One region of the Microbacterium sp. NPDC012755 genome, then DNA from elsewhere that is predicted to be linked to it. Evidence: predicted binding sites of a transcription regulator. Region 1 holds the regulator's gene; each other region holds the start of a gene.
What was found. Region 1 encodes LexA, which represses DNA repair genes until DNA is damaged. Its sites were predicted from a motif close to TCGAACANNTGTTCGA; they were not measured.

Region 1 (10,436 bases):
CGATGGTTTCGGCCACCGGATGCTGTTCGCAATCCGGGCGAAATCAGAATCGTCTCCCACCCACCGGCATTCAGACGCCGGCTCCGCACCCAGTCTGCCGGCGGCATCTGTCGATGCGATCCGGTGGAGTGCAAGACCCGGTAGCCTGGAACGGCAAGCGCGGGTGGGAAGTGAATCCTCTTTCGTGCCGGAGCATGACGCTCCGGAGCCCGACAAAGTCTAACAGAAGGCAAGGCGAAGTGACGAACCAGGCATCGGACGAGGCTGCACGCGAGCGCGAAGAGCGCTGGGCCCGACAGGAGGAGGCCGCGTCATCCGCCACCCGGGACATCGCAGACGTCCCCGCCGTCGAGGTGATCACGACCGCGGCCGTGCACCTCATGAGCGCCGCGGCCGTCAAGCTCGGCCTCGCCGACGACCCGGATGCCGCAGCGCAGCTCGACCTCGACGAGGCGCGCAAGCTCATCAACGCGCTGGCCGGACTCATCGCGGCCGGCGCCCCCGAGATCAGCGACATGCACGCGCGGTCGCTGCGCGACGGACTGCGGTCCCTGCAGCTCGCTTTCCGCGAGGCCTCCGTCATCCCCGATCCGATCGGCAAGGGGCCGGGCGAGAAGTGGACGGGGCCGGTCAACTAGGCCTCTCGGGGGCGGGCTCCGGGTTGCCCTGTTCGGGTGAAGAGCGGGGACCCTCCCGCTTCGCGGGCCCCTCCCGATTTGCCTGACCAAGACATCCCTCCGTCCTCACGTTCTGTTGACGAACGGCTGGGGTCGAAGTCCGCAACCCGGACGTTGAGCGAGCGCAGCGAGACGACACGCAATCCCCGGGCGTTGAGCGAGCGCAGCGAGACGAAACGCGGCGAGGACCGCGCGACCGAGGTGCCGCTCGTCGTCAGGCGGAGCGGCGGAGCTTGACGGTGAGCGAGTCGGCGAGCACGGCGATGCGATCGTCGGCGGACCAGCGCTGGGCGAGACGCGCGAGGACCGCGTCGAGCATCTCGCGCTCGAGTCCGTCGACGAGCTCGAGGATCACGACGAGCTCAGGGCCGCGGAGCCTCGCGTCCGGGTCGCCCGCGGCGACGGCGACGTCGATCACCGCGAGCTCGTGCGCGACGCTCTCCTGGAGCGCACCGAACACCTCCGGCGAGAGGAAGCTCGGCTCCCACGCGTGCCCCTGAGCGATCGCCCACACCGCGGGCCGGCGGATCACGAACTCCGTGTCGGACGTCGGGTCCAGCACGATCAGATCGGTGTCGTCGGCGGAGGCCGCCAGCGCGGCGCGCACGGCCTCGACCGGGATGGGCCGGGCCGTGGCATCCCACCGCTGCATCGCGGTGACCGAGGAGAACACCGGCTGCACGCGACGGCCGTCGGGGGCCGCGACCGTGACGATCGACAGCTCCTGCGTCTTGTCGACGACCAGGCCGGTGGGACCAACGCCCTCATCGCCCTTCTCGGCGACGAGGGGGATCAGCACGCGCGCGGAGCGGAAGGCGTCGATGACCTCGGTCTGCGCGCCCTCACCCGCACGGAACCTCTGCAGCGCCTCGAGCAGCGCGGGGTCGGCGGAGCCGTCGTCCGCGGCGTGCGGATTCGGCTCGAAGCTGCGACCCTCCCACGGCACGCCCGCGGAGTCGCCGTGATTGTGCGACTCGGGCCCGCAGGAGTGCGCGTCAGTCTCCTGCGACATCCAGAGCCTCGGCCAGCGTGAACGCGCCGGCATACAGCGCCTTGCCGACGATCGCGCCCTCGACGCCCAGCGGCACGAGCTCGCGGAGAGCGGCGATGTCGTCGAGGTTCGCGATGCCGCCGGAGGCGACGACGGGCTTCGGGGTGCGCGAGGTCATCTCGCGCAGGAGCTCGAGGTTCGGTCCGCGGAGCGTGCCGTCCTTGGTCACGTCGGTCACGACGTAGCGGCTGCAGCCGGCATCCTCGAGACGATCCAGGACCTCCCAGAGATCGCCGCCGTCCTTCGTCCAGCCGCGGGCCGCGAGGGTCGTGCCGCGCACGTCGAGGCCGACCGCGATCGCCTCGCCGAACCGGCCGATGACGTCTGCCGCCCACTCGGGGTTCTCCAGCGCCGCGGTCCCGAGGTTGATGCGCGTGGCGCCGCTCTCGAGCGCCGCCTCCAGCGTCGCGTCGTCGCGGATGCCGCCGGAGAGCTCGATGTTGACGTTCTTGAACTGCTTGATCACCTTGCGCAGGATGGGGGCGTTGCTCCCCCGTCCGAAAGCGGCGTCGAGGTCGACGAGGTGGATCCACTTCGCGCCCTGCGCCACCCACTCCCCCGCTGCGTCGAGAGGATCGCCGTAGCTGGTCTCGCTGCCGGCCTCGCCCTGCGTGAGGCGGACGGCCTTGCCGCCCGCGACATCGACGGCCGGGAGCAGAGTGAGGGAGGGAGACTGCGCGAAGTCGTTCATGACGTCCTTGAGTGGTGGGAGTGCGCCGATGAGAGGCACGAGAACCGAGGTTACCCTCGCAATCGGCGCTCGTTCAAATGCGTGACGCCGATCGAGGAGGTCAGAGGCTGCCGACCCAGTTGCGCAGCAGCTGGATGCCCGCGTCTCCGGACTTCTCCGGGTGGAACTGGGTGGCCGAGAGCGGGCCGTTCTCGACGGCTGCGAGGAAGGGATCTCCGTACGTCGTCCAGGTGAGCACGGGCTGCGGGAACGGAGGGATGACGTCGAGCTCCCAGGACTGCGCCGCGTACGAGTGCACGAAGTAGAACCGCTCCTGCTCGATGCCGCGGAACAGCACGCTGTCGGCGCCGGGCTCGACCGTGTTCCAGCCCATGTGCGGCAGGACCGGCGCGTTGAGCTCCGTCACCGCGCCCGGCCATTCGCCGAGGCCCTCGGTGTCGTGTCCGCGCTCGACGCCGTGGGAGAACAGCACCTGCATGCCGACGCAGATGCCCAGCACCGGGCGCCCGCCGGCGAGCCGACGATCGATGATCTCGTCACCGCCGTGGGCGAACAGCGCGTCGCGGACGGCCTGGAATGCGCCGACGCCAGGAACCACGAGGCCGTCGGCCTCCAGCGCCTGCGTCTTGTCGCGGGTGAGCACAGCATCCGCTCCCGCGGCGACGAGTGCCTTGACGGCGGAGTGGACGTTGCCGGACTCGTAGTCGAAGACGGCGACCGTGGGCGCGCTGCTCATAGCGCGCCCTTGGTGGACGGGACGCCGTCGACCAGCGGATCGAGGGCCTTCGCCTGGCGGAAGGCACGCGCGAAGGCCTTGTACTCCGCCTCGGCGATGTGGTGAGGATCGCGGCCGCCCAGCACGCGGACGTGCACGGTGAGTCCGGCGTTGAACGTGATCGCCTCGAACGAGTGCCGCACGAGGGCGCCCGTGAAGTGACCGCCGATGAGGTGGTACTCGAATCCTGTGGGCTCACCCTCGTGCACGAGGTACGGGCGACCGGAGATGTCGACGACCGCCTGCGCGAGCGCCTCGTCGAGAGGGACCAGCGCGTCGCCGTAACGGGAGATGCCGGACTTGTCGCCCAGCGCCTCGCGGATCGCCTGCCCGAGCACGATCGAGACGTCCTCGACGGTGTGGTGCGCATCGATGTTCGTGTCGCCGGACGCCCGCACCGTGAGGTCGGTGAGGGAGTGCTTCGCGAACGCGGTCAGCATGTGGTCGAAGAACGGCACCGAGGTGTCGATGCGGCTCACACCCGTCCCGTCGAGGTTGAGCTCGAGCTCGACCGTGGACTCCGACGTGCTGCGCACGCGGCGGGCTGTACGCGGGGCGGGGGTGCTCATGATGCCGATCCTATCGAGGCGAGGGCGTCGAGGAACGCCGTGGTCTCGGCCTCCGTACCCGCGGTGACGCGGAGGTGGCCGGGGATGCCGACGTCGCGGATCAGCACGCCCCTGTCGTACAGCTGCTGCCACGTGGCCTTCGGGTCGACGACGCCGCCGAAGAGGACGAAGTTCGACCAGGACTCGTGCGGCGTGTACCCGAGGGCTTCCAGGGTCGCCGAGATGCGGTCGCGCTGCTCGACGATCTCGTCGACCATGCCGAGCATGACGTCGGCGTTGCGCAGCGCGGCGATCGCCGCCGCCTGGGTGAGGGCACTCAGGTGATAGGGCAGGCGCACGAGGCGCAGCGCGTCGATGAACGCGGGATCGGCGGCCAGGTAGCCCACCCGCGCTCCCGCGAAGGCGAACGCCTTGCTCATCGTGCGCGACACCGCCAGACGCGGACGCCCCTCGAGGAGAGAGAGGGCGGATGCCGCCTCCCGCGGTGCGAACTCCTGATACGCCTCGTCGACGATCACGATGCCTCTGGCCGCCTCGTAGACGGCCTCGACGACATCGAGCCCGAGGGGCGTGCCCGTCGGGTTGTTCGGGGAGCACAGCAGGATCACGTCGGGGTCGACAGCGCGCACCTGAGCAGCAGCGTCTTCCGCGGTGATCGTGTAGTCGGGCTCGCGGACGCCCGCCACCCAGCGCGCGCCGGTGCCCTGAGCGATCAGCGGGTACATGGAGTACGTGGGCGCGAAGCCGAACGCCGTGCGTCCGGGACCGCCGAAGGCCTGAAGGATGTGCTGCAGCACCTCGTTCGAGCCGTTGCCCGCCCAGATCTGCTCGGCAGTGAGGCCGTGTCCGAGATACTCGGCGAAGCCCTCGCGCAGAGTCGTGAACTCTCGATCCGGGTAGCGGTTCATGTCACGCAGCGCCACGGCGATGTCGTCGAGGATGTCGCTGGCGACGGCATCCGGAATGGGATGCGTGTTCTCGTTGACGTTGAGCGCGATGGGAAGCGGGGCCTGCGGAGCTCCGTAGGGAGTCAATCCGCGGAGGTCGTCGCGAAGCGGGAGGTCAGCGAGTGATGCGGTCACCCTTCCCATGCTAGGACGCGCGAAGGCCGATGATGCACCGGGTGACGCCGCATTGCGCATGCACCGCTCCCACGAGGGGCTTGCAGGACGCGCGCTCCGAGATCACTCGGAGTACTGCGCGGGGATGGCGAGCTCGTCGCCGATCTGCAGTGCGCCGCCCGTGAGCATGTTGAGCCGACTGATCTCGCCGATCACCTCGCGAGGGTCGGCGTCGGGAGCGACCGTGGTGGCGATCGACCAGAGAGTATCCCCCGGCATCACCGTGACGGTCTCGAAAGACGCCGCCGCGACGTGAGCGCCGGACGCCGCAGCGCTTCCACCGCTGAGCGCGGCGAAGGCGATGCCCGCCGCGAGAGGGATCGAGGCGAGCCCGAGGAGCACGCGGCGACCGCGGACCGTCAGACGCAGGCGTGCGGCCGGACGTGCCGGAAGGACTGCTGCGGTTCCGAAGGTGATGGTGCTCATGTCGTGCTCCCTTTCTGCCCTCCGACGGATCATCCCCGCCGGAGAAAGTTGGCGTAGCGTTCGCATCCAGGACTCGGCCGGGAGTCAGGAATGCGAAGCTACGTACCGAAGATATCTTCGAGTTCGAACATCTGTCAAGCGTTCTTCGAAACCTGATTCGAGAATCTGCCGACACGCTCGAACAGATCTTCCAGATCGGGCCGTTTCTCGGATACGGTTTCGATACGGATACCCCACCACGGACCTCCGACATTCGAACTGCGACGCCGGAATCGCGTACAAAGGAGCACGATGAGCGAGAACTCCGCCCCCGACACCGAGGCGCCGCGCACCCGTCGCCGCAAGAGCCTCAGCCCCAAGCAGATGGCGATCCTCGAGGTCATCCAGAACTCGATCAGCCGGCACGGCTATCCGCCGAGCATGCGCGAGATCGGCGACGCCGTCGGTCTCAAGTCGCTGTCCAGCGTCACGCATCAGCTCGGACAGCTGGAGCTCAGCGGCTATCTGCGCCGCGACCCCGGCAAGACCAGGGCCATGGAGGTGCTCATCGACCTCCCCGGCGCGAGCGGCGAGAACCCCGCCGACGTCGCCACCCCGGTCGGAGACGCCGCTCTCGTGCCGCTGGTGGGCCGCATCGCCGCCGGAGTGCCGATCACCGCGGATCAGCAGGTCGAGGAGATCTTCCCGCTCCCCCGGCAGCTCGTCGGCAAGGGCGACCTGTTCATGCTCAAGGTGTCGGGCGAGTCGATGATCGACGCCGCGATCTGCGACGGCGACTGGGTCGTGGTCCGCTCGCAGCACAGCGCGGAGAACGGCGAGATCGTCGCAGCCATGCTCGACGGCGAGGCCACGGTCAAGGTGCTCCGCCGCCGCGACGGGCACACCTGGCTCCTCCCCCGCAACTCCGCCTTCGAGCCCATCCTGGGCGACGAGGCCGTGATCCTCGGCAAGATCGTCGCGGTGCTGCGCGCGGTCTGACGACGGCTGACGACAGCGAACCGCCCTTCCCGAGCTCCGGGAAGGGCGGTTCGCTTCTCTCTTCGAGCGAGCGTCAGACCGCGACGACCACGTCCTCGCGCACCCGACGCGTGGCCTCGACGATGTTGCGCAGCGACGCCACGGTCTCGTCGTATCCACGCGTCTTCAGACCGCAGTCGGGGTTGACCCACAGCTGGCGCGTCGGGATCTCGTCCACCGCGCGGCGCAGCAGCGACTCGACCTCCTCCGTCGAGGGGACGCGCGGCGAGTGGATGTCGTAGACACCGGGGCCGATGCCGTGATCGAAGCCGACCTCAGCGATGTCCGCCACGACCTCCATGCGGCTGCGGGCCGCCTCGATCGAGGTCACGTCGGCGTCGAGGGCGCGGATCGCGTCGATCACGACGCCGAACTCCGAGTAGCAGAGGTGGGTGTGCACCTGGGTGCCCGCCGCCGCGCCACCCGTCGCGAGACGGAACGAGTCCACGGACCACTGCAGGTACGCGGACTGATCCGCCTTCTTCAGAGGCAGCAGCTCGCGCAGCGCGGGCTCGTCGACCTGGATGATCGCGATGCCAGCGGCCTCGAGGTCGGCGATCTCGTCGCGCAGGGCGAGCGCCACCTGGTTCGCGGTCTCGCCGAGCGGCTGGTCGTCTCTGACGAAGGACCAGGCGAGGATCGTGACGGGTCCCGTCAGCATCCCCTTCATGTGCTTGGTCGTGAGCGACTGCGCGTACGTCGACCAGTCCACCGTGATCGGAGCGGGACGGGAGACGTCGCCCCACAGGAGGGAGGGGCGGGTCGCGCGGGAGCCGTACGACTGCACCCAGCCGTTCTCGGTGACGTCGAAGCCGTCGAGGTTCTCGGCGAAGTACTGCACCATGTCGTTGCGCTCCGGCTCACCGTGCACGAGCACGTCGAGGCCCAGGTCCTCCTGCAGCGAGACGACGCTGGCGACCTCGCGGCGCAGGAACTCCTCGTAGTCCTCGGCGGGGATCTCGCCCCTGGTGAATCGCGCCCGGGCGCGACGGATGTCGCCGGTCTGCGGGAAGGACCCGATCGTCGTGAGCGGCAGCGCCGGAAGGCCGAGGGACTCCTGCGCGGACTCGCGCTCCTCATAGGACACGCGCGAGAAGTCCGCCTCGGTGAGTGCACGGGCACGAACGGCACCGTCGCGGACGCCCGGAGCCGAGAGACGGTCCTGCAGGGCAGCGGATGCCGCGTCGAGATCGGCGGCGACGGCCGCACGCCCCTCGGCGAGGCCCCGGGCCAGGGCCACGACCTGCTCGACCTTCTGGTCGGCGAAGGCGAGCCACGAGACCAGACGCGCATCGAGCTTCGTCTCGTCGGACACGTCGTGCGGCACGTGCAGCAGAGAGGTCGACGTGGAGGCGGAGACTCCGGCGGCGCCGAGCGCGCGCAGCGCCTCGAGCGTGTCGAAGGCCGAGGCGAGGTCGCCGCGCCAGATGTTGTGACCGTCGACGACGCCGCCCACGAGGGTCTTCCCCTCCAGGCCGGCTGCGGCCGCGGGCACGCCTCCGCGCACGAGGTCGACGGCGATCGCCTCGATCGGGGCAGCGGTCAGCACGGGGAACACCTCGCCGAGGTCGGCGTACGGCGCGGCGACCAGGATCGACGGTCGCGCCGCCGCTCCGCCCAGCACCGCGAGGGCACGGCCGGCGGCATCCGACAGCGCAGCGATCGACGCAGGGAGCGACTCGCTGACCAGAGCGGGCTCGTCGAGCTGCACCCACTCCGCACCGGCGTCCTTCAGCCGCGCGAGCAGCTCGACGTAGACGGGGAGCAGGTCGTCGAGACGCGACAGCGGATCGAACCCCTCGGGGGCGTCGTCCGAGGCCTTCGCCAGAGCGAGGAGGGTCACCGGGCCGACGATGACCGGGCGGGTCGTGAATCCGGCCGCCGCGCCCTCTGCGAACTCGCGGACGACACGGTCGCTGGACAGTGAGAACACCGTCTCGGGGCCGATCTCCGGCACCAGGTAGTGGTAGTTCGAGTCGAACCACTTGGTCATCTCGAGCGGGGCGCGCTCTCCCTCGCCGCGGGCGACGGTGAAGTACGCCGGAAGGCCGATGGTGCCGTCCTCCGACCGGAGGTCCTCGAACCGCGCGGGGATCGCGCCGACGGTCACCGCGGCGTCGAGCACCTGGTCGTAGTACGAGAACGACTCGGGGATGGCCGAGTCGGTGCGGCCGAGGCCGAGCGCGGCGAGACGTTCGCGCGTGGCTGCGCGCAGCTCGGCGGAGGTGGCCTCCAGCTCGGCGAGGTCGGTGCGGCCGGCCCAGAACGCCTCGACGGCCTTCTTCAGCTCGCGACGGCGACCGATACGGGGGTAGCCGAGGATGGTGCCCTCGGGGAATGCGGACATGGGTGTTCCTTTCAGCGGGGGTTCCGGGGTCAGCGGAGTCGGGACACCGGCAGGACGCCGGCCTCCTCGAGGACGGTGAGCACGGTGTCGTGCTGGTTGAACGCGTAGAGGTGCACGCCGGGTGCGCCGCCGGCGACGACCTCCCTGGCGAGGCGCGCGGCCCACTCGACGCCGATCTCGTGCCGGCCCTCGGGGGTCGGCTCCACGTCGAGGGCGATGGCGAGCTCGCTGGGCAGCGTCTCGCCGGTGAGCTCGAGCACACGAGCGAGCCGGACCGGCGAGACGATCGGCATGATGCCGGGGAGGATCGGGATCGTGACGCCGGCGGCGCGCGCCCTCTCGACGAACGTGAGGTAGTCGTCGGCGTGGAAGAACAGCTGCGTGATCGCGGAGGTCGCGCCGGCGGCCTGCTTCGCGAGCAGCGCGTCGACATCCTGCCAGCGGTGGACGGAGCGCGGGTGCCCGTTGGGGAAGGCGGCGACCGCGATGCTCGCCTTGCGGCGCGCGCTCACGCGTGCGGCGCCGGGGATGCCGGGCACCGGCGACTCTTCGTAGGGGGCGCGCTCCGCCTGCACGCGGTCGATGAGCTGCACGAGCTGCGCCGCGCTCTCCAGGTCGCCGAGGAACGGCTCGTCCTGTCCGACGGGCGGATCCCCGCGGAGGGCGAGGAAGCTGAGGATGCCGGCATCCAGGAACTCCCTGATGAGCGTCGCGGCGCCCGCGTAGGTGTTGCCCACGCAGGTGAGGTGCGCGAGGGGCTCGACGGCGGTGTGCTCGCGGATGAAGCGGAGCACCTCCAGGGAGCGTCCCCCGGTCGAGCCGCCGGCGCCGTAGGTCACCGAGATGAAGTCGGGCCCTGCGGCCGCCAGCCGACGGACGGTCTCGTGCAGCGCCTCGTGGCTGGACGCCGAGCGCGGCGGATAGAGCTCGAAGGAGAACGGCACTCGAGGGTTCGGCGTCTCGGAAGACATCTTCTTCTCCTGGGGACAGGGCGGGCACGGGGCCGCGAGCGGCGCAGGACTGCGTCGATCTCGCGGGCGGGTGCCGGGCTCGGCTGTCGCTCCACGCACCGGGGCGAACCGGGCGTTTCCAGAAACCTATGGCACGCCGACGCCCGCCCGCATCCTGTGTGACGTCGTGTGTCGCACGCCAATAGGCTCGAGGCATGTCGATGCCGTTCGGGTCCTGGCCGTCTCCCTTCTCCGCCGCCTCGGTCGCTGCGTCCTCGCCCCGCATCGACGGCGCCCGCTTCGTCGGCGACGAGATCTGGTGGGGCGAGTCGGTGCCCTCCGAGGGCGGGCGCGTGACCGTGCGCAGCTCAGAAGCGCGTGAGGTGCTTCCGGCGCCGTGGAGCGCGCGCTCCCGCGTGCACGAGTACGGCGGCGGCGCCTGGACGGCGAGCCCCGCCGGTTCGCTCTTCTTCGTGAACGCCTCCGATCAGCGCGTGTATCGGCTTGACGACGGCGCAGAGCCGCGCCCGCTCACCCCCGCCGGTCCTGCCCACGGAGGGCTGCGGCTGCAGAGCGGGAGGCTGTTCGCCGTACGAGAGGACCTCACCGCCGACCCTCATCTGCGCGCGATCGTGGATATCCCGATCGACGGCTCGGCCGCAGACGACGTCGAACGGGTCGGCACGGTCGTCGAGGGCTCCGACTTCTACGCCCACCCCGCGCTCTCCCCCGCCGGGGACCGGATCGCCTGGGTGCAGTGGAGCGGCGATCGGATGCCGTGGGACAGCGCCCGGCTGCACGTCCGTGGTGTG
Region 2 (10,436 bases), on a different contig from region 1:
ATCGAGAGCGAGGTCGCTCTTCCCGGTGCCGGTCGCGCCGACGACCGCCCAGAGACGCGGTCTCGTCACACGCCCACGCGCAGCGTCGGCAGCCCCAGCGAGACCGCGCGCGGCCCGCCGTCCGCCGCCGGAGCGGGCACCGCGCACGATTCGGCCTGCGAGCGGTCCCAGGCGTCTCCGCCGCGGGTGCGCCGGATGCGCAGCGGCCGTCCAGAAGGATCGTCGGCGAGCAGGTGGAACGGAGCAGCGTGCGTGATGGTCACGGTGACGACGTCGCCCGGACGCGGGAGCTCGGAGCCGGGGGTGACTTCGAAATGCACGAGACGGTTGTCCTCGCCGCGACCGGTGAGCCGATGCGTCTCGGCATCCTTCTTGCCTTCGCCGACGGAGACCAGCACCTCGACCTCTCGGCCGACCTGCTTCTGGTTCTCCTCGAGGGAGATGCGCTCCTGCAGGGCGATCAGCCGTTCGTAGCGCTCCTGGACGACGGCCTTGGGAACCTGGTCTGGCATGGTCGCCGCAGGCGTGCCCTCGCGGATCGAGTACTGGAATGTGAACGCCCCCGAGAACCGGGACTGCTCGACGACCCGCATGGTGTCTTCGAAGTCCTCGTCGGTCTCGCCGGGGAAGCCCACGATGATGTCGGTGGTGATCGCCGCGTGCGGAATGCGCTCCCGCACGCGCTCGATGATGCCGAGGAACCGTTCGCTGCGGTACGAGCGTCGCATCGCCTTGAGGATGCTGTCGCTGCCCGACTGGAGCGGCATGTGCAGCTGCGGCATGACGCTCGGAGTCTCTGCCATGGCGTCGATCACGTCATCGGTGAATGCGGCGGGGTGCGGACTGGTGAAGCGGATGCGCTCGAGCCCCTCGATCTCACCTGCGGCGCGGAGCAGCTTGCCGAACGCCTGCCGGTCGCCGAACTCGACCCCGTAGGAGTTGACGTTCTGACCGAGCAGCGTGACCTCGATCGCGCCGTCCTCGACGAGCAGTCTGATCTCGTTCAGGATGTCGCCGGGGCGGCGGTCCTTCTCCTTGCCGCGCAGATGCGGGACGATGCAGAAGGTGCAGGTGTTGTTGCAGCCGACCGAGATCGACACCCAGCCGCTGTGTGCCGAGTCGCGCTTCGTCGGGAGCGTCGAGGGGAAGACCTCGAGCGACTCGAGGATCTCGAGTTCAGCCTCGCCGTTGTGACGGGCCCGCTCCAGAAGCCCCGGGAGAGAGCCCATGTTGTGCGTACCGAAGACCACGTCGACCCACGGCGCCTTGTCGAGCACGGCCTGCTTGTCCATCTGGGCGAGGCATCCGCCGACGGCGATCTGCATGCCGTCCTTGCGGCGCTTGACAGAAGCGAGCTGGCCGAGGGTTCCGTAGAGCTTGCCTGCCGCGTTGTCGCGGACCGCGCACGTGTTGATGATCACGACGTCGGCCTCTGCGCCATCGACCGCCCGGACGTAGCCGGCGCTCTCCAGCGAGCCCGAGAGCCGCTCGGAGTCGTGCACATTCATCTGGCACCCGAAGGTGCGCACTTCGTACGAGCGCTGCCGCCCGTCGCTGTCGACTGCTGCCGACGAGGCATCGATGATCGTCGGTTCACTGCGCGGGATAGTCATGATGGGTCAATTCTACGTTCGAGTGGCATCCTCTCACGCTCAGGAAAGCCCCGTTCCCTTGACCGCGTCGGAACGTCGGCCTGGAACCCGTTGAGATCATGCTCGAAGAGCACGCGGTCGAACGCGACTACTCGAAGCGCACGCCCGAAGAAGGCCGCCGACCGCCGAACTGCTCGGCGGTGACCGTCCGAACCACGTTCGACACCACTCCTCCCGGATAGCCTCGACGAGCGAGCTGGCCGGTGAGTCGGCGCTTCGCGGTCTCCGGATCGAGTCGCGCCAGCGACCGCATCTTGGTGCGAGCGAATTCGAGCGCTCGCTCGATGTCGTCGTCGGGGAGCTCGTCGAGCGCCGCATCGATCACATCGCGAGGGAGGCCACGCTGGGCGAGAGCCCGTGAGACGGCGACCCTCCCCTGCTTCTTCCGCTCCACTCCGGAGGAGACGAGCTGGGCGGCGAGGACCGCATCGTCGAGGTAGCCGCGACGGCAGAAGTCGTCGATCACGTCGTCGATCTGCGCCGCGTCGAGTCGGTGCCCCTGCACCTCGAACCCCTTCAGCACCATCTGCGCTTCCGAGATGGAAAGCGATCTCGCACGCAGCTTGCGAACGAGAAGCTCCTCCGCCGACTCTCGGATCTCGGCCGGATCGAGCCCGTCGCCGCCTTCCTCCACCGCATCCGGAGACTGCAGGGCACGCAGTCTCGGAGCGGACCTCTCCAGACCGCCCCGTGCCGGATGACGGTCGCTGGGACGGCCTGCGTCGGCGACGCGACTCGTCGCCGTACGATCGCTCGACGCATCCCAGGTCGACCGCCATGCACCGTCACCGGTGCGGTGAGAGAAGACGTCTTCGACGTTCTCCCCCACCGCACCTGGCTCAGGAGCATCCACGGCAGCGGCCTCACCTTCGACCGGAGCACCGAATCTGTCGCTGCTCGCTGCCGCAGGGTCGCCGAACAGCGGGATCACCGGCGCAATCCGCTCAGACTCGTCCATGGGTCACTCCGATCTTTGAGCAGGGCGGCACGCCCCTTCGGGCCGATACCGCAGCACGATCACGCCGGGCGACGCTCGGCGAGCTCGTCGGCCGGGGCCGCCTCGGCCTGCACACCGATGCCGAGCTTCTGCTTGATCTGGGTTTCGATGGCCAGTGCGATGTCGGGGTTCTTGAGGAGGAACGACCGCGCGTTCTCCTTGCCCTGGCCGAGCTGGTCTCCGTCGTAGGTGTACCAGGAACCGGACTTCTTCACGATGCCGTGTTCGACGCCGAAGTCGATCAGGCTGCCCTCGCGGGAGATACCGATGCCGTAGAGGATGTCGAACTCCGCCTGCTTGAACGGCGGAGCCATCTTGTTCTTGACGACCTTGACGCGCGTACGGTTTCCCACGGCGTCCGTGCCGTCCTTCAGCGTCTCGATACGACGGATGTCGAGGCGGACCGACGCATAGAACTTGAGCGCCTTTCCACCGGCGGTGGTCTCCGGAGACCCGAAGAAGACTCCGATCTTCTCACGCAGCTGGTTGATGAAGATCATCGTCGTGTTGGTCTGGTTCAGGCCACCCGTGAGCTTTCGCAGCGCCTGAGACATGAGTCGGGCCTGGAGACCCACGTGCGAGTCACCCATCTCGCCCTCGATCTCCGCGCGAGGCACGAGCGCCGCCACGGAGTCGATGACGATGAGGTCGATGGCACCGGAACGCACGAGCATGTCGGCGATCTCGAGCGCCTGCTCACCCGTATCGGGCTGCGACACGAGAAGAGCGTCGATGTCGACACCGAGCTTCGCCGCGTAGTCGGGGTCGAGCGCATGCTCGGCGTCGATGAACGCTGCGATGCCCCCCGCACGCTGCGCGTTGGCGATCGCGTGGAGGGTCAGGGTCGTCTTACCCGAGGACTCAGGGCCATAGATCTCGACGATGCGGCCACGCGGCAGACCACCGACGCCGAGCGCGACGTCGAGAGCAATGGAACCGGTGGGGATGACGGCGACGGGAGCGCGCTCGTCGCTCCCCAGCCGCATGACCGAACCCTTTCCGAACTGGCGGTCGATCTGAGCGAGTGCTGTCTCGAGGGACTTCTCGCGGTCTGCGGGTGATGGCATGATGTGTTCCTTCTGCTCGCGTGTTGCCGTCTGTAGGCTGTCGCGGCTCTCCCTGGCTGGGCGAACTCTCCGACAAGACGTATGGCTCCGTGGCCATGTCTTCACCGTACGGGGGGCCTCCGACATCGAGTCGGAACACCCACGAACTGTGCAGAACACGGTTCCTGAACCACTTGTGCAGAAGACTACGCGGCCTCGAACAGATATTCGAGCAGGTCGCGCTCTCGGCGTGTCGGAATGCGGAGCACTCGAACACTTGTCATCGGTTCAACGCTTGCGCGGTTCCAGACGTCCGGCGCCATGTCGACGCGCCAACGGGACGTCGGTCTCATCGCACAGCGCGAGCCAGATGTCGCGCGGAGGAACACCGGCATCCAGCGCTTCGAGCGCGGTACGACCCGCGAGCTGGGACAGGACGAGGTCGTTCACCAGGGAAAGGGCTCTGCCCTGGAACTCCGCATCGACCGCACGGAGGAACTCGCTACGGCGCATGGAGATGCGGGAGACCGATCAGCGCAGCGAGAGCTGCGGCTCGATCGACGCGACCAGATCGTCGGGAACGACGTCAGGGAACACCTGTAGACCCTCGAGCACGGAGATGCGATCTCCGACCTCGCGCATGATGATCGAGATGGGAACGTCGAGCGCATCGGCGACCGACGCGAGGATCTCGCTCGAGGCCTCCTTCTGCCCGCGCTCGACCTCACTGAGATAGCCCAGCGCCACAGACGCCTTGCTTGCGACCTGCCGGAGGGTGCGCCCCTTCTGCAGACGGAAGTCCCTCAGCACATCGCCGATTTCCTGCCTGACAAGAATCATCGGAACCTCCTCCCCGTTCGGTCCGCCGGAGTCTCCTCCGACGAGATCGCCAGTCTAATACCACTGGCATGCACAGAATCTACTCTTTCACCCTGTGGTTTGAATGTGAGCACACTCATGTCAACTTTGCCCTGGGGATTTCTATTCCCCGACGAACTCTCGCAGGATCGCAAGAGCAGCGTCGACAGCCTGGGCTCTGATCGCAGCCCTGTCGCCCGTGAACACGAACGCGCGGCTCACCTCCGCGATGGGCGTCGCCACGCCGATGTGCACCGTTCCCACCGGCTGTCCGTCCGGCGAGTCCGGCCCGGCGATGCCCGTCGTCGACACTCCGACATCGGCGGAACGTCCTCCGACGGCCACGGCGCTCCTGACACCCCGCGCCATCTGCGCCGCGACCTCCGGGTGCACAGCCCCGTGCGTGTCGAGCAGGTGTGCGTCAACGCCCAGGAGGGTGTGCTTGACCGGCGTCGCGTAGGCGACGACCCCGCCGAGCAGTACGGCGGACGCGCCGGGGACGCCTACCAGCGCCGAGCAGAGGGCGCCGCCGGTGAGGGACTCCGCGACGCCGAGGGTCCACCCGCGCGCGCCGAGCGCGGCCAGGGCGTCGGAGGCTGAGCTCACGACGCTCGCCGGGCTCCGCGGACCTGGGCGACGATGTAGTCGATGCCGCTGGCGACCGTGAGCACGAGGACGATGACCATGAGGACAGCGGTCACGAGCGTCCACGGCTCTCGTCCGATCAGTACGTGCAGCGGGAGCAGCGCCCACGACAGGGCAACGCCCTGCACAGCTGTCTTGATCTTCCCCATCCAGGCCGCGGCGACCACGTGTTCGTTCACGATCATCAGGCGATGGACGGTGATGCCCCACTCGCGCACGAGAATGATCGCGACCAGCCACCAGTTCACCTCGCCGAGGATCGCGAGTCCGATGAACCCCGCCCCCGTGAGGAGTTTGTCGGCGATCGGGTCCCACAGCTTGCCGAAGTCGCTGACGATGTCGTATCGGCGAGCGAGGTAGCCGTCTACCCAGTCCGTCGAGATCGCGACGATGAACAGCGCTGCAGCGACCCAGCGCAGAACGATGTCGCCATCCCCGTAGGTGCCGCCGAGCAGAAGAAGCACGAAGAAGACGACGGCGAGCGGGATGCGGGCGATCGTGATCGCATTGGGCAGCTGCCGGGGAATGGACATCAGTCGCGCCCCGTCAGGCCCCAGGCGTCTTCATCGCCCTCTGCCTCGACGACCGGCAGTCCTTCGAACTGCGCCTCGATCGGGTCGTAGGAGTGCGCCGGCACCGCAGGCGCCTGCGCGACCGGAGCCGCCGGCGCGGCCGAGGCCGAGGCCGAGGAAGCTGCGGGCGCGTCGACTCCCCTGAGCTTCGCGAGCACCTGCGGAAGCTGCTCTGCAGTGGCCAGCACGTCGCGGGCCTTCGACCCTTCGGACGGGCCGACGATCTCGCGCGACTCGAGAAGATCCATCAGGCGTCCCGCCTTGGCGAAGCCGACGCGGAGCTTGCGCTGGAGCATCGAGGTGGATCCGAACTGAGAGGACACGATGAGCTCCGCAGCGGCGAGCAGCAGTTCGAGATCGTCGCCGATGTCCTCGTCGACGTCCTTCTTCTTCGCCGGATCCATCGCCTCCTGCACGTCGGAGCGGTACTCCGGGCGCGCCTGGCGGGTGACGTGCTTGACGACGGCGTCGATCTCCTTCTCATCGACCCAGGCGCCCTGCAGACGGAACGGCTTCGACGAACCCATCGGCGAGAACAGGGCGTCGCCCTGGCCGATCAGCTTGTCGGCGCCGGGGCTGTCGAGGATGACGCGGCTGTCCGTCACGCTGGTGACGGCGAAGGCGAGCCGCGACGGCACGTTGGCCTTGATCAGACCGGTCACGACGTCGACGCTCGGCCGCTGCGTGGCGAGCACCAGGTGGATGCCGGAGGCGCGGGCGAGCTGCGTGATCCGCACGATCGAGTCCTCGACGTCTCGCGGGGCGACCATCATGAGATCGGCGAGCTCGTCGACGACGACGAGGAGGTACGGGTACGGCTTGAGCACCCGCTCGCTGCCGACGGGCACCTCCACCTCCCCCGCGCGCACGGCCCGGTTGAAGTCGTCGATGTGGCGGAAGCCGAACGACGCGAGGTCGTCGTACCGCATGTCCATCTCCTTCACGACCCACTGCAGCGCCTCGGCTGCCTTCTTGGGGTTCGTGATGATGGGCGTGATGAGATGCGGCACGCCGGCGTAGCTGGTGAGCTCCACGCGCTTCGGGTCGATCAGCACCATGCGCACGTCGGAGGGGCGCGCGCGCATGAGAAGGCTGGTGATCATCGAGTTCACGAAGCTCGACTTACCCGAGCCGGTGGAACCGGCCACGAGGAGGTGGGGCATCTTGGCGAGGTTCGCCGTGACGAAGTTGCCGCCGACGTCCTTTCCGACGCCGATCGTGAGCGGATGGGTGTTCTTCAGCGCCGCCTGCGATCGCAGGACGTCACCGAGCGCCACAGTCTCGCGGTCGGTGTTGGGGATCTCGATGCCGATCGCGCTCTTGCCGGGGATCGGCGAGAGGATGCGCACGTCGTTCGACGCCACGGCGTAGGCGAAGTTGTTGCTCAGCTGGAGGATCTTCTCGACCTTGACGCCGTGGCCGACTTCGACCTCGTACTGCGTGACCGTCGGACCGCGCGAGAAACCGGTGACCTTGGCGTCGACGTTGAACTGCGACAGGACGCTCGTGATCTGCTCGACGATCCGGTCGTTGGCCTCGGAGCGCGCCACAGAGGGCGGGCCCTCGGCGAGCACGCCGGGAGACGGAAGGATGTAGGGAGCGAGCGGCGCCTGCGGGCCGCCCTCCCCCGGGCCTTCGGTGCCGAAGCCGTCGAGGCCGGGGAGCTCGGGCATCTCGCCCGTGTCGGAGTCGTCGAGGAGCGCGGTCGCCTGCTGCTCCGCCAGCGCGTCGGTCACGGAGCGCACATCGGACAGCACCTCGGTGGCGGCGTCGTAGGGGTCGGCGACGGTGATCGCCTGATCGTAGGCGGGTGTCGCATCGGTCGTGGTGAGCAGCGCCGTGATGTCGTCGGAGTCGAGCGAGCCCTCACCGGGATCCTCCTCGCGACCGGTCTTGTTGCGGCGCCACCACGGCAGGACATCGGGATCGTCGACCTTGTCGGCCTCGTCGATCGCCGCGGCATCCTTCGCCGGCTTCTCGGCGCGCTCCGCGTCGAACATCCAGGCGTACAGGTCGCCGAGGCGCTGCCCGATGCGGTTCGGCGGCGTCTTCGTGAGGATGAGGATGCTGAGACCTGCGAGCAGCGCGAGGACGATGTAGGCGGGGATCGTGGTCAGGTAGCTCAGCGGCTGACCGACCATCCAGCCGAACAGACCACCCGCAGCGCTCAGGGAGACCATGCCCTCCTTGGGCTGCGGCATGCCGCCGGCGATGTGGCAGAAACCGGCCATCGTGATGGCGAAGAGGCCGAAGCCGATGCCGATGCGCCCGTTGTCATGCACCGACGAGGGGTGCCGGAAGAGCCAGCCGGCGAGCAGGAGCAGCAGGACGGGCATCACGAACGCGACGCGCCCGACGAGGAGTCCGACCGAGTAGGCGCTGATGTTGCCCGCGACCTCGTTGCCGATGAAGAACCACTCGTTCACGGCTCCGGCGATGGCTAGCAGGACCAGGAGGAACGGGAATCCGTCACGCCGGTCGTCCTTCTCCAGCGTCTCTGGGCCGAAGGCGCGGAACATACCGCCGACGCCGTGTGCGATGCCGCTCCAGGCACGAACGACGACGGGAGGCTTCTCGGCCTCGTCGATGTACTTCTTCGGCGCGGCCTGGGCGCGCGGCGCGGCCTGCCGCTTCGGAGTGGCCTGCCGCTTCGGGCGCGACGGCGCGCTCTCCGATGCGCGCTCGGACTTCGTGGTGCTCCTGGCCATGGGACTCACGTTACGGCCAGCAACCGACAAAGCCGCGTAATGACGCGGCATTCCGGTGATCCGGGCGCTCAGGACAGACGATGCACCATGGTGTCGCGATCGGGCAGAGCGTGCGTGACCACGAAGCCCTCCGACCGGTAGAGAGTGCGCGCGAAGTTGTCGCGCTCGACGCTCAGGCTGAGCCTCCGGTGCCCCTGCTCGCGTGCGCGACTCAGAAGCCGTCGCAGCAGGGCTCGCCCCGCGCCGTGAGCCCGCCAGATCGGCTGCACGCCGATGATCAGCTCGGGGACAGCCGTCTCGACGAAGCCCAGACCCGGATCGCTCGGCGGCAGCATCCGGTACCAGGCCGCCCCGATCGGTCGATCATCGGAGTCGACCGCGACGAAACCGGCATCCGCGGGCCTCATCCACCCGGCGATGTACCGGCGATGCTCGACGGAGGTGAGGATCTCATGCCGAGCACGAGGTGAACGCCCCCGCCAGTTCGCCGCTTCGACGACCATGTCACCGAGAAAGCTGCCGTCGCTCTGGACGGCGGCGCGGATCGTGAAGTCCTCTGGCATGACCAGAGCCTAAGCCGGTCCCGTTACAACCGGATGACGCGCTCCTGTGAGTCGGAGCCCGCCCTCACGCCTCGATGACGAGAGGGACGATCATCGGACGGCGACGGAGCTTCTGGTTGACCCAGCGCCCGATCGTGCGTCGCACGACCTGCGACAACGCGTGCGTGTCGCGCACGCCGTTGCCCGAGGCCTCCTTGAGCGCCGCGACGATCTTCGGCACGACGTCGTCGAACACGGAGTCGTCCTCGGCGATGCCGCGCGCGTGGATCTCGGGGCCCGAGATGATGCGACCGGTTCCGGCATCCACCACCACGATGACCGAGACGAAGCCCTCCTCGCCGAGGATCCGACGGTCCTTCAGGTCGGCGTCCGTGATCTCTCCGACGGTCGAGCCGTCGACGTACACGAATCCGAGGTCGAGCTGTCCGACGGCCTTGGCGTCACCGTCCTTGAGGTCGATCACCGTCCCGTTCGAGGCGATGATCGTGCGCTCCTCGGCGATCCCGGTGTCCTGCGCGAGCTTGGCGTTCGCGATCAGGTGGCGGTACTCGCCGTGCACGGGGAGCACGTTCTTCGGCTTGAGGATGTTGTAGCAGTACAGCAGCTCTCCGGCCGCGGCGTGCCCTGACACGTGCACGCGGGCGTTCGCCTTGTGGACCACGTTCGCGCCGAGCTTGGTGAGCCCGTCGATCACGCGGTACACCGCGTTCTCGTTGCCGGGGATGAGGCTGGAGGCGAGGATGACGGTGTCGCCCTCGCTGACCTCGATCGCGTGGTCCATGTTTGCCATGCGGCTGAGCACGGCCATCGGCTCGCCCTGAGAACCGGTCGACATGTACACGATCTGCTCGTCGGGAAGGTCGCGCGCCTTCTTGAAGTCGATCAGCACGTTGTCGGGCACCTTGAGGTAGCCCAGCTGCTCGGCGATGGTCATGTTGCGCACCATCGAGCGTCCGAGGAACGCGACACGGCGCCCGTGCGCGTGCGCGGCGTCGATGACCTGCTGCACGCGGTGCACGTGGCTGGAGAAGCTCGCGACGATCACCCGACGAGGAGCCTTGCCGATCACCTGATCGAGCACGGGGCCGATCGACCGCTCGGTCGGGGTGAAGCCCGGCACGTCGGCGTTCGTCGAGTCCACGAGGAAGAGGTCGACGCCCTCTTCGCCCAGGCGCGAGAACGCACGGAGATCCGTGATGCGTCCGTCGAGCGGGAGCTGGTCCATCTTGAAGTCGCCGGTCGCGAGCACCATGCCCGCGGGCGTGCGGATCACGACGGCGAGTGCATCGGGGATCGAGTGGTTCACCGCGACGAACTCGAGGTCGAACGGGCCGACCTTCTCCTGCTGCCCCTCCTTCACCGTCAGGGTGAATGCCTTGATCCGGTGCTCCTTGA
Region 3 (10,436 bases), 120 kb from region 1:
TCCTCTCCGACGGTCGGCTCGGCGAGCGACATCCAGACCTGGCTGATCTCCCGCATCGACGAGCCGCTGTCGCTCACGGACGTCGCCGATCGCTTCGGGATGAGCGTGCGCACCCTGACCCGCCGTTTCCGCGCCGAGACGGGGCGGACGGTGGGCGACTGGTTCGCCGACGCCAGGGTCGACCGCGCCCGCGAGCTGCTGGAGACGACCGACCTCCTCGTCGACGACGTGGCCGCGCGTTCGGGCTTCGCCACCGGGGCGGCGCTGCGCAAGCACTTCCGCGACCGGATCGGACTGGCCCCGCAGCAGTACCGCTCCCGGTTCACGCAGGCCGCGTAGGCTTGACCGAATGGGCATGCCCTCCCCCCTCCCCATGCGCGACGGCGTCGGCGCGACCCGTCTGCACGTGCCGATGAGCGGCGCCTGGCCGACGATCTCCGCCTACATGGTCGAGCGGTTCTTCCATATGGACCCGGAGCGGCTGCTCGTGCGCTTCGACCGCGGTGAGATCGTCGCCCGCGACGGCAGCGTACTGGCCAGGGACACCCCGCTCGGCGCCGAGGAGTTCGTCTGGTACTACCGCGATCCGCCGCCCGAGAAGGACATCCCCTTCGAGATCGTCCTGCTGCATCAGGATCGCGACCTCGTCGTCGTCGACAAGCCGCACTTCCTGCCGACGACACCCGGAGGCAGGTTCCTGCAGAACTCGGCGCTGGTCCGCCTGCGGAACCTCCTCGACATCCCGGAGCTCACCCCCATCCACCGCCTCGACCGCGCCACCGCGGGTCTGCTGATGTTCTCCGCGCGTCCCGAGACGCGGGGCGCGTACCAGCTGCTGTTCGAGAACCGTCAGGTGCAGAAGGTGTACGAAGCGGTGTCGGCGCGACCGGCGGACTGGGATGCCGCGATGCTCCCCCTGGTCTACCGCAACCACATCGTGAAGCACCGCGGCGAGGTGCGCGTGCGGGTGGATGCCGAGCGCGAGCCGAACGCGGAGACCCTGATCGAGCTGATCGCCGCCGATGAGCGCGTCGTGCACACGCTGCTGCGCCCGCACAGCGGCAAGATGCACCAGCTGCGCGTGCATCTCGCCGCCCTCGGTCTCGGCATCCTCAACGACGGGTTCTATCCCGTGCTGCAGCCGGAGAAGCCCGACGACTTCGACGCCCCCCTCCAGCTGCTGGCGCGGGAGCTGCGCTTCGTCGATCCGCTGAGCGGCGCCGAGCGCGAGTTCGCGACCGGACTCGCCCTGAAGGACGCCCCTAGCGCCGCATGACCTTGCGCGCCAGACGGGTACCGAGCACCTGCACGAGGTGCACGAACACGACGATGAGGATGATCGCGGCCCACATCACGACCGGCTCGAACTGCCGGAAGCCGTAGATCTGGGCGAACGCACCGAGGCCGCCGCCGCCGATCAGACCCGCCATCGCGGTCATGTCGATCAGCGCCACGACGATGAACGTGTACCCGAGGATCAGCGGCCCGAGCGACTCGGGGATCGCCACGGTGAACAGGATGCGCAGGGGCCCCGCGCCCATCGACCTCGCCGCCTCGATCACGCCGGGCGAGACCGACACGAGATGCTGCTCGACGATGCGCCCGATGGCGAAGGAGGCCGCGAGGCCGATGATGAAGGCGCCGGCGGTGGTGCCGATGCCGACCCCGACCACGACGCGTGCGAGGGGCTGCGCGACCGCCATGAAGATCACGAACGGGATCGGGCGGAAGAAGTTCACGACGAGGTTGATGAGGAACGAGACGACGCGGTTCTCGACGAGTCCGCCGGGCCGCGTGACGTAGAGGATCACGCCGATCAGGAGGCCGAGGATCCCGGAGATCACGAGGGCCACGGAGGTCATGTACAGCGTCTCGAGCGCGGACTTCCAGAACTCCGGCCACAGTTCCATCAGACGTTCCATCAGCGGACCTCCTCTCCGGCGATCTCGGTGACGTCGACGCGCGTGCCGATCTCGGCGAGCGCCCGGTCGATCGCGGCGCCGTCGCCGCGGATCGCGAGCGTGAGATGCCCGAAGGCGCGTCCGCGGATGTCGTTGATGCCGCCGAAGATCAGCTCGAAGTCGAGTCCGGCGCCGGCGAGATCGAGGAACACCTGCGCCTGGGAGGAGTCGCCGTCGCGGAACGAGAAGGTCACGATGCGACCCCGGTGCCGCTCACGCAGCACCGCCAGCTCTGAGGGCGAGGGGATGCCCTTGACCACCGTGCCGACGAAGCGCTGGGATGCCGGGTTCTGAGGCGAGGAGAACACGTCGAACACATCTCCCTGCTCGATGACACGGCCGTTCTCCATGACGGCGACCTTCGTCGCGATGGTCTGGATGACGTCCATCTCGTGCGTGATCACGACGATCGTGACGCCCTGCTCTCTGTTGACCCTGGAGAGGAGCTCGAGCACCTCGTGGGTGGTCTGCGGATCGAGGGCGCTGGTGGCCTCGTCGGCCAGCAGGATCGCCGGGCCGGTGGCGAGGGCGCGGGCGATGCCCACGCGCTGCTTCTGCCCGCCGGAGAGCTGCTCGGGGAACGCCTTCGCCTTGTCGGCGAGACCGACGAAGCTGAGCAGCTCCGTCACACGCGCGTCGATGTCGTCCTTCGACCAGCCGGCGAGCTTGAGCGGATAGGCGATGTTGGCCCTGACCGTCTTCGCGGCGAAGAGGTTGAACTGCTGGAAAATCATCCCGATGCCGCCGCGGATCCTGCGCAGCTCCCGTTCGCCGAGCGCCGTGATGTCGACGCCGTCCACGGTGATCGTGCCGCCGGTCGCGGGTTCGAGGGCGTTGATGAGTCGGACCAGGGTGGACTTGCCCGCCCCGGAGTAGCCGATGATGCCGAAGACGTCGCCCTTCTCGATCGAGAGGGTCACGTCGTCGACGGCGACGACGTCGCCCGCCCCGGCGGACCGCGAGGGGTACGCCTTGGAGACGTTCGAGAGGGTGACGATCGGCATGTGCTGCTCCGTGTGGTGCGTGGCGACGAAGAATCGGGTGGCGCTGAGCGCCACCCGATTCTCTCAGTCGCTGACTACTTCTTGTCCTTCGCGTCCTTCTGGACCTTCTCGAGCGAGGCGACGAGGTCGGCGACGGGCGTCTGCAGCGGCACCGCCGTGTTCCCGGACGACTCCTGGAGTCCGGCCTGGACGTCCTTGTTCGTCTGGAAGATCTCGACGAGCTTCTTGTAGGTCGCGTTGTCGGCGTCTTCGGCGCGAGCCGCGAAGATGTTCACGTACGGCAGCGCGTTCGGGGACTCCGGGTCGTCCTTCGCGATCGCGTCGTCGAAGGTCAGACCGGCGTCCTTGACGAAGTCGTTGTTGATGATCGCGGCCGCGACGTCGGGCAGCGAGGTCGGGATCAGGGCCGCCTCCAGCGCCTTCACCTGGACCTTCGACTTCTCCGTATCGACGTCGGCGAGGTCGGAGTAGGGCGTGCCACCGCTCTTCAGCTCGACGAGACCCGCCGACTGCAGGACGTTGAGCGCGCGAGCCTGGTTGGACGCGTCATCCGGAACGGCGACGGTCTCGCCCTTCGGGATGTCCTTCACGTCGTCGTACTTCTGCGAGTACAGGCCGAGCGGGTAGATCGCGGTGGAGCCGACCGGCACCAGGTCCTTGCCCGAGGCGTTGTTGTACTCCGCGAGGTACACGATGTGCTGGAACTGGTTGAGGTCGATCTCGCCCTCGGCGAGCGCCGGGTTCGGCTGCTCGTACGAACCGAAGTCGACGAGCTCGACCGTGATCCCCTCGTCCGCCGCAGCCTCGACGAAGGGCGCCCACTGCGCGTCGCCCTTGCCGACGACGCCGATCTTGACGGTCTCGTCCTTGGCGGAGTCGCCGCTGCCGGCGCCGGCGTCGCTGGACGCCGTGGCGCAGCCCGCGAGGGCGACGAAGAGCGGGACCGCGGCCAGCGCGGCGAGGATGGACGTTGTGCGACGAGTCATGTGAAGAGTTCCTCTCTTGGGGGGACTCTTCAACGGTAGGCAGGGCCTCCCCGCCCCGAGGAATCGGGTGTCACACGGCGTCACAGCCGGATCAGTCGAACTCCTCGATCCCCTGCAGGCGCACCTGCTCGAGGTCGAGACGCGCGGAGATGCGGCGCACCACCACGTCGTCGACCGTGCCCGAACGGCGAAGCCCCAGCAGCACCTCGCGCTTGCGGTCGAGCAGCGCGAGCTTGAGGCGCGTGTGCTCCTCGTGGCGGATGAGCGGGGACCGCTGCGCGACGTCGACCGCGGTCGATGTCGCGATGATCTGCAGACTCGAGCCGTCGACGGCATCCTCCCGCTGCTCCACGAGCTCCAGGCCCGCGCTGCCGCCGCCGTAGGGGTCCGGCTCGTCGAGCATGGCGTCGAGGGCGCTGGCCTCGGCATCCACCGCCGCTTGCTCCCTGGCGAGAGCGCGCGCGTTCGCGTACTCGAGCATCAGGTAGCCTTCACTGCGCACGCGGTCGAGGATCTCCTGGCCGACGCCGTGCTCGGCCGCGAGGTCGTCGAGCGCCGCGAGCGCCGCACCCGAGATGGTGCGCTCGGCGAGCTCGTACTCCTCGACCTCCGCCGTGTCGACGGGGAGCTTGGCCCAGCGCACGACGGCCGGCAGGAGCGGACCCTGTACGAGCAGGCTGAGCAGGATGACGCCGGCCGTGACGACCACGACCTCGTCGCGTCCTTCGCCGCCGATCTCGACGGGGATGGAGAGCGCGATCGCGAGGGACACCGCTCCGCGCATGCCGGCGAACGTGGAGAGGAGGCGGACGCGTGCGGCGAGACCCCGTGGTGGTCGCGCGTCGGTCGGGCGGCGCACCACGGCGCTCAGCAGCTGGAACAGGTAGCGCACCGCCAGCAGAGCGATCCACACTCCGAGCGTGATGAGCACGAGGCGGCCCACGGCTGCGGCAGAGATCTCGTGCACGACGTACTGCACCTCGAGCCCGATCAGCACGAAGAGCGCGCCGTTGAGCAGGTAGACGCCGAACGGGAAGGCGGCCTCGGACTGGCGGCGGGAGGATGCCGTGGTGATGCGCGGAGACACGTACGCGATGACGAGTCCAGCCACGACGACCGCGAGCACACCCGAGGCGTGCATGATCTCCGCCAGCAGGAACGCCGTGAACGGCACGAGCAGCAGGGTCACGTTGATGACCGCCGTGCTCGTCGACCGGCGCAGCAGCAGATACGCGAGGGCCGCGATCACCGCGCCGGCGAGCACGCCGCCGACGTACGAGACCAGGACGGTCCAGGTGATGCTCAGCGGCGTGACGTCACCGCCGACCGCGAGCGAGATCGCGATGGCGTACAGCACGAGGGCCGTGCCGTCGTTCGTCAGGCTCTCCGCCTTCAGCTTCATGAACATGCGCCGCGGCAGCAGTCGCCCGAGGGCCGCGACGGCCGTGGCGTCAGGAGGGGCGACGGCGGCGCCGAGGATGAGCGCGATCTCCCACGGCATCCCGAACAGCACGCCCACTCCGGCGACGGCGAAGGCCGAGGCCACGACGAGCAGCGTGCTCATCGGCAGGATGTAGCGGAAGTCGCGCCGGATCGACCGGAGCGACGTCGTCAGGCTCTCCCAGAACAGCATCACGGGCAGGAACAGCAGCAGCACCGTCTCCGGCGGCAGCTGCACCTCGCGCAGCTGCGGCACGAAGCCGAGCAGCAGCCCGAAGACGACGAGGACGAGGGGCAGTGCGACGCGGATTCGCGGAGCGAGCAGGGTTCCTGCGAGGATCGTGAGTCCGAGCAGGACGGTGACTTCTAGACCTTCCATCTCTACCTCCCAACAGCGGTGAGAGAAGGATATTCCCCGTTCGGGGGTTCAGGTCAGCCGATCTCCTCCGTGAGCTCGAACCAGCGCAGTTCGAGCTCCTCGATCTCCGCCTCCCGATCCCCGATCGCCTTCATCTTCTCGCCGAGTCCGGCGTAGTCGGACTGGTCGTGGTCGGCGAGCGAGTGCTTGGCGGCATCCACCTGCTCCGTGAGCTTCTGGATGCGCCGCTCCAGGGCGGAGACCTCCTTCTGCGCGGTGCGCAGCGCCGCTCCGTCCAGCCCCTTCGGAGCAGCCTTCGCGGCTCCGGTGGACGCCTTGGAGGGCTCGGCGTCCTGCAGCTGACGCAGGCGCAGGTACTCGTCGACTCCGCCGGGGAGGTGCCGGAGTCTGCCGCCGAGGATCGCGAACTGCTGGTCGGTCACGCGCTCGAGGAAGTACCGGTCGTGGCTGACGACGAGCAGCGTGCCCGACCACGAGTCGAGGAGGTCCTCGATCGCGGCGAGCATGTCGGTGTCGAGGTCGTTCGTGGGCTCGTCGAGGATCAGCACGTTGGGCTGGTCGAGCAGCACGAGCAGCAGCTGCAGACGGCGCTGCTGACCTCCGGAGAGGTCCTTCACCGGGGTCGAGAGCTGGGCGGACGAGAATCCGAGGCGCTCCAGCAGCTGCCCGGGAGTGAGGTCCTGCGCCTTCGAGCCGTTGCCCATCGTGTACGAGGTGCGCAGACCCGAGATGACCACGCGCACCGGGTCGTTCCAGTGCTGGTCGAGCTCGTCGAGGCGCTGGGTCAGCGTCTGCACCTTGACGGTCGTGCCGCGCTTGACACGCCCGACCGTGGGTTCGACGGTGCCGGAGATCAGGCCGAGCAGCGTCGACTTGCCCGCGCCGTTGACCCCGAGGATGCCGGTGCGCTCCCCCGGCGCGATGCGCCACTCCACATCGCGCAGCACCTCCTTGTCGCCGTAGGACACCCCCACGTCGAGAAGGTCGACGACGTCTTTGCCGAGGCGGGAGACGGCGAGCGACTGCAGGGAGATCTTGTCGCGGATCTCGGGGACGTCGGCGATGAGCTCGTTGGCGGCGTCGATGCGGAACTTCGGCTTGGCCGTGCGTGCCGGGGCGCCGCGGCGCAGCCAGGCGAGCTCCTTGCGCGCGAGGTTCTGCCGCTTCGCCTCGGTGGCTGCGGCCATCCGGTCGCGCTCGACGCGCTGCAGGATGTACGCCGCGTAGCCGCCCTCGAAGGGCTCGACGATCCGGTCGTGCACCTCCCAGGTCTCGGTGCAGACCTCGTCGAGGAACCAGCGATCGTGGGTGACGACCATGAGGGCCCCGGAGTTCGGGCTCCACCGCTTCTTCAGGTGCCCGGCGAGCCAGGTGATCGCCTCGACGTCGAGGTGGTTGGTGGGCTCGTCGAGCGCGATGACGTCCCAGTCGCCGGTGAGCAGCTTCGCGAGCGAGACCCGTCGGCGCTGGCCGCCCGAGAGCGAGCCGATCTCGGCATCCCACGGCAGATCCCGCAGCAGCCCGTCGATGACGTCACGGACCTTCGCGTCGCCGGCCCATTCGTGCTCGGGGGTGTCGCCGACGACGGCCTGGCTGATCGTGAGACCGTCGCCGAGGGTGTCGGCCTGGTCGAGCACGCCGATCGTGGTGCCGCCGCGGACCGTCACGCGGCCGGAGTTGGGTTCCTTGATGCCTGCCAGCATCCCGAGGAGGCTGGACTTGCCGTCGCCGTTGCGGCCGACGATGCCGATGCGGTCGCCCTCCTCGATTCCGAGGGTCACGGAGTCGAAGACGACCCTGGTCGGGTATTCGAGCTGGAGGGCTTCTGCCCCGAGAAGATGTGCCATGTCACTTCAAGGGTAGTCGCGCTCGCCTCACCCGACGGCCGGGCCTCCGAACAGCTCGGGGAGGGAGGCAGTGAACTCCTCGAAGTGGCTGTACCAGACGGTGTGCGCAGCGCCGGGGATGCTGCGCACGTCGACCCCGTGCTCCGTGAGCCTCCGCACGTCGGCATCGCTCACCCACGAGCTCGGCTCGGCCCTGACGACGATCGACCCCGGAGCCGGCGGCCACTCGCCGTCGGTTCCGCAGGAGACGGATGCCAAGGTCTCCGGGTCGAACCGCTCGGCGGCACGAGCCTCGACCTCGGCATCCCTCTCGGAGTAGAAGGGGCGGCTCCGGCGCAGGGCATCGGCATCCACGCGTGCGAGGCGGTCGCACTCGTACCGGTCGACGAGCTCAGCGCGGTCATGACCGCCCTCGATCGACAGCGCGGCATCGACGTAGACGGTGAGGCTCGGGTCGAGAGCCGCGGCGGCCGCTGCCAGCACGGTGGCCCCGTAGGAGTGCCCGACGGCGTGGAGCGGCCCCTCGGGCGCGAGCCGCCTGATCGTCTCGACGACGGCGGCTGCGGCCTCGTCGACGGTGAGCTGCGGGTCACGGGGAGAGCGTCCGTGGCCGGGGAGATCGAGGGCGAGCACACGGTATCCCCGGTCGACGAGGAGCGGGATGACGCGCCACCAGCTCTCGGCTGATCCCATCGCTCCGTGCAGGAGCAGGGCGGTGCGGAGCGGGGGCGTCGCCGCACCGCCCGAGTCGGCGGAGTCGGCCGTGTCGAGGGCGTGGAGGAGCATCCGGTCAGTCAATCACGGTCGTTATCCTTCTGTGACATTTCGAAGTCTGCGAGCTGTGGAATCTTTGTTCGAATGTCGGTGGCCCCTGGTGTACTGGACTCATGACCGCACTGATCGACGCGACCGACTCCCAGATGGCGATGCTCGCCGATCTGGTCGAGTCGCTGGAGATCGCCGATGCGACGGTGAACGCGATGATGGCGGCCCGCGACGGGCTGTTCGCGCTGGCGGGTCGGATGGCCGTCGACATCGCGAAGCAGGGCGATCACCCCGATCGGGGCGACATGACGATCCGCGCGGTGGCGGCCGAGATCGGGCAGCGGCTCCGGGTCAGCGACCGCACGGTCGAGCGGAAGATCGGCGAGGCGTCGTGGCTGGTCGACGGCTTCCCCGCGGTGTGGCAGGCACAGGGCGCGGGGCGCATCACGGCCGCGCACACGCACGTCATCATCGACGCCGGCGCCCAGCTGACCGACGACGACCAGCGGGCGGAGTACGCCGAGGCCGTGCTCGCCGTCGCCGAGGTCGAGTCTCCGAATCGGCTGCGGGCACTCGCGAAGCGCATCGCCGAGAGGTTTCAGGAGCAGACGATCGACGACCGGCATCGGGCCGCCCGCGAGCGGAGGCGCGTCTGGGCGACGGAAGGCGAAGACGGCATGGCCGATCTCCACGTGCACGCCCCGGCCGTGCTGGTGCACGCGATGAAGGACCGCGTGTCCGAGATGGCCCACCGGATCCGCACCGAGAACATCCGCGAGGCGCGCGAAGCAGCAGCCGACGGCATCCCCTTCGACCCCGACACCCGGTCCGTCGACGAGATCCGCGCCGATCTCTTCGCCGACCTCGTGCTCTCCGGCACCCCGGTCGCCCACGACAGCGCAGACGGCCTGCTCGGCGAGATCCGCGGGCGTGTGGAGATCACCGTGCCCGTGCTCACCCTGATGGCGGAGGATGCCGCGGAGGCGACCTCGGCCGACGGGGACGCGTCCTCGACGACGCCGCCTGCGCTGCTCGACGGTGTCGTGCCCATCGACGCCGACACCGCTCGTGCGCTCGCAGGCTCTGCGACGGGGTGGGACCGAGTGCTCACCCACCCGATCACGGGTGCGATGCTCGCGGTCGACCGGTATCGCCCGTCGGAGCAGCTCAGACGGCACCTGAGGGCACGCGATCAGCGGTGCCGGTTCCCGACCTGCGGGATCGCCGCCAGGAAGTGCGACATCGACCACAACGATCCGGCGTCCACGGGTGGCGCGACCGCCGAGTGCAACCTCTGCTGCTTCTGCCGCAGGCATCACACGCTCAAACACGCCTCGCCGTGGCATGTCGAACATCACCCCGGCGGAGTGCTCGAATGGACGAGTCCCGCCGGCCGCACCTACACCGACACTCCCCCGGTACCGCACACGGTGTTGTTCGTCGCCGAGGCCGACGGTGCGCCCCCGACGGGGACGGCACTGCTCGCACGCGCCCGGGCGCCCTTCTGAGTTTTCGGTCTTCTGATCTCCTGAGCTCACGCGCGCGCATTCCCGCACGATCATGGCCTGTGGATAACTCCGGCGACGCATTCGCGAATCCGGTTACCGTGTGCGAGTGATTCTCCAGAGAACAGCCGCCCACTCCCTCAGCGGACTCGGCGCCCTCGCACTCATCGCGGGAGCAGTCGCCGGATGCGCACCCACTCCCACCCCGACGCCGACGCCCACCGCGGCCTTCGCGAGCGAGGAGGAGGCTTTTGCAAAAGCCGAGGAGGTGTACCGGGCGTTCAATGCTCGATTGAATGAAGTCGATCTCAGCGATACGAGGACCTTTGAACCATTGTTCGAGCTCTCCAGCGGTTCATTCGAGGCTGCAGATCGCGAGGCCTACTCCACGATGCATGCCGATGGTTTCATCATGAGCGGAGAAACAAGGGTTCTCTCCTTCGACGGAGTGAGGTCCAAACCACCCTTTACCACCGTCGTTGCGAACGTCTGCCTCGATGTGTCATCAGTTTCCATCGTCGACTCGTCCGGGGTGTCCCAAGTGAGCTC

Region 2: a site for LexA is predicted at 3,912-3,927, ahead of recA (recombinase RecA). Genes of this name have one in related genera too.
Region 3: a site for LexA is predicted at 8,460-8,475, ahead of ACFY5A_RS17775 (DUF222 domain-containing protein). Genes of this name have one in related genera too.

Annotation. Positions count from the first base shown of each region.
Region 1 is NZ_JBIBCT010000002.1:243,985-254,420, reverse strand. It holds gene infC (translation initiation factor IF-3) at 1-60, opposite strand, end outside; gene ACFY5A_RS18385 (DUF1844 domain-containing protein) at 240-638, shown strand; gene ACFY5A_RS18380 (SseB family protein) at 892-1,689, opposite strand; gene priA (bifunctional 1-(5-phosphoribosyl)-5-((5-phosphoribosylamino)methylideneamino)imidazole-4-carboxamide isomerase/phosphoribosylanthranilate isomerase PriA) at 1,673-2,419, opposite strand; gene hisH (imidazole glycerol phosphate synthase subunit HisH) at 2,520-3,155, opposite strand; gene hisB (imidazoleglycerol-phosphate dehydratase HisB) at 3,152-3,763, opposite strand; gene ACFY5A_RS18360 (histidinol-phosphate transaminase) at 3,760-4,854, opposite strand; gene ACFY5A_RS18355 (LysM peptidoglycan-binding domain-containing protein) at 4,948-5,310, opposite strand; gene lexA (transcriptional repressor LexA) at 5,602-6,288, shown strand; gene metE (5-methyltetrahydropteroyltriglutamate--homocysteine S-methyltransferase) at 6,362-8,674, opposite strand; gene ACFY5A_RS18340 (methylenetetrahydrofolate reductase) at 8,704-9,645, opposite strand; gene ACFY5A_RS18335 (prolyl oligopeptidase family serine peptidase) at 9,840-10,436, shown strand, end outside.
Region 2 is NZ_JBIBCT010000001.1:2,821,357-2,831,792, reverse strand. It holds gene miaA (tRNA (adenosine(37)-N6)-dimethylallyltransferase MiaA) at 1-69, opposite strand, end outside; gene miaB (tRNA (N6-isopentenyl adenosine(37)-C2)-methylthiotransferase MiaB) at 66-1,613, opposite strand; gene ACFY5A_RS13130 (regulatory protein RecX) at 1,741-2,610, opposite strand; gene recA (recombinase RecA) at 2,670-3,716, opposite strand; gene ACFY5A_RS13120 (DUF3046 domain-containing protein) at 3,984-4,208, opposite strand; gene ACFY5A_RS13115 (helix-turn-helix domain-containing protein) at 4,227-4,535, opposite strand; gene ACFY5A_RS13110 (CinA family protein) at 4,677-5,159, opposite strand; gene pgsA (CDP-diacylglycerol--glycerol-3-phosphate 3-phosphatidyltransferase) at 5,156-5,731, opposite strand; gene ACFY5A_RS13100 (DNA translocase FtsK) at 5,731-8,478, opposite strand; gene ACFY5A_RS13095 (GNAT family N-acetyltransferase) at 8,547-9,041, opposite strand; gene ACFY5A_RS13090 (ribonuclease J) at 9,106-10,436, opposite strand, start outside.
Region 3 is NZ_JBIBCT010000002.1:127,023-137,458, reverse strand. It holds gene ACFY5A_RS17815 (GlxA family transcriptional regulator) at 1-339, shown strand, start outside; gene ACFY5A_RS17810 (pseudouridine synthase) at 356-1,276, shown strand; gene ACFY5A_RS17805 (methionine ABC transporter permease) at 1,263-1,922, opposite strand; gene ACFY5A_RS17800 (methionine ABC transporter ATP-binding protein) at 1,922-2,965, opposite strand; gene ACFY5A_RS17795 (MetQ/NlpA family ABC transporter substrate-binding protein) at 3,040-3,951, opposite strand; gene ACFY5A_RS17790 (Na+/H+ antiporter) at 4,043-5,770, opposite strand; gene ACFY5A_RS17785 (ABC-F family ATP-binding cassette domain-containing protein) at 5,824-7,617, opposite strand; gene ACFY5A_RS17780 (alpha/beta hydrolase family protein) at 7,645-8,403, opposite strand; gene ACFY5A_RS17775 (DUF222 domain-containing protein) at 8,505-9,890, shown strand; gene ACFY5A_RS17770 (hypothetical protein) at 9,997-10,436, shown strand, end outside.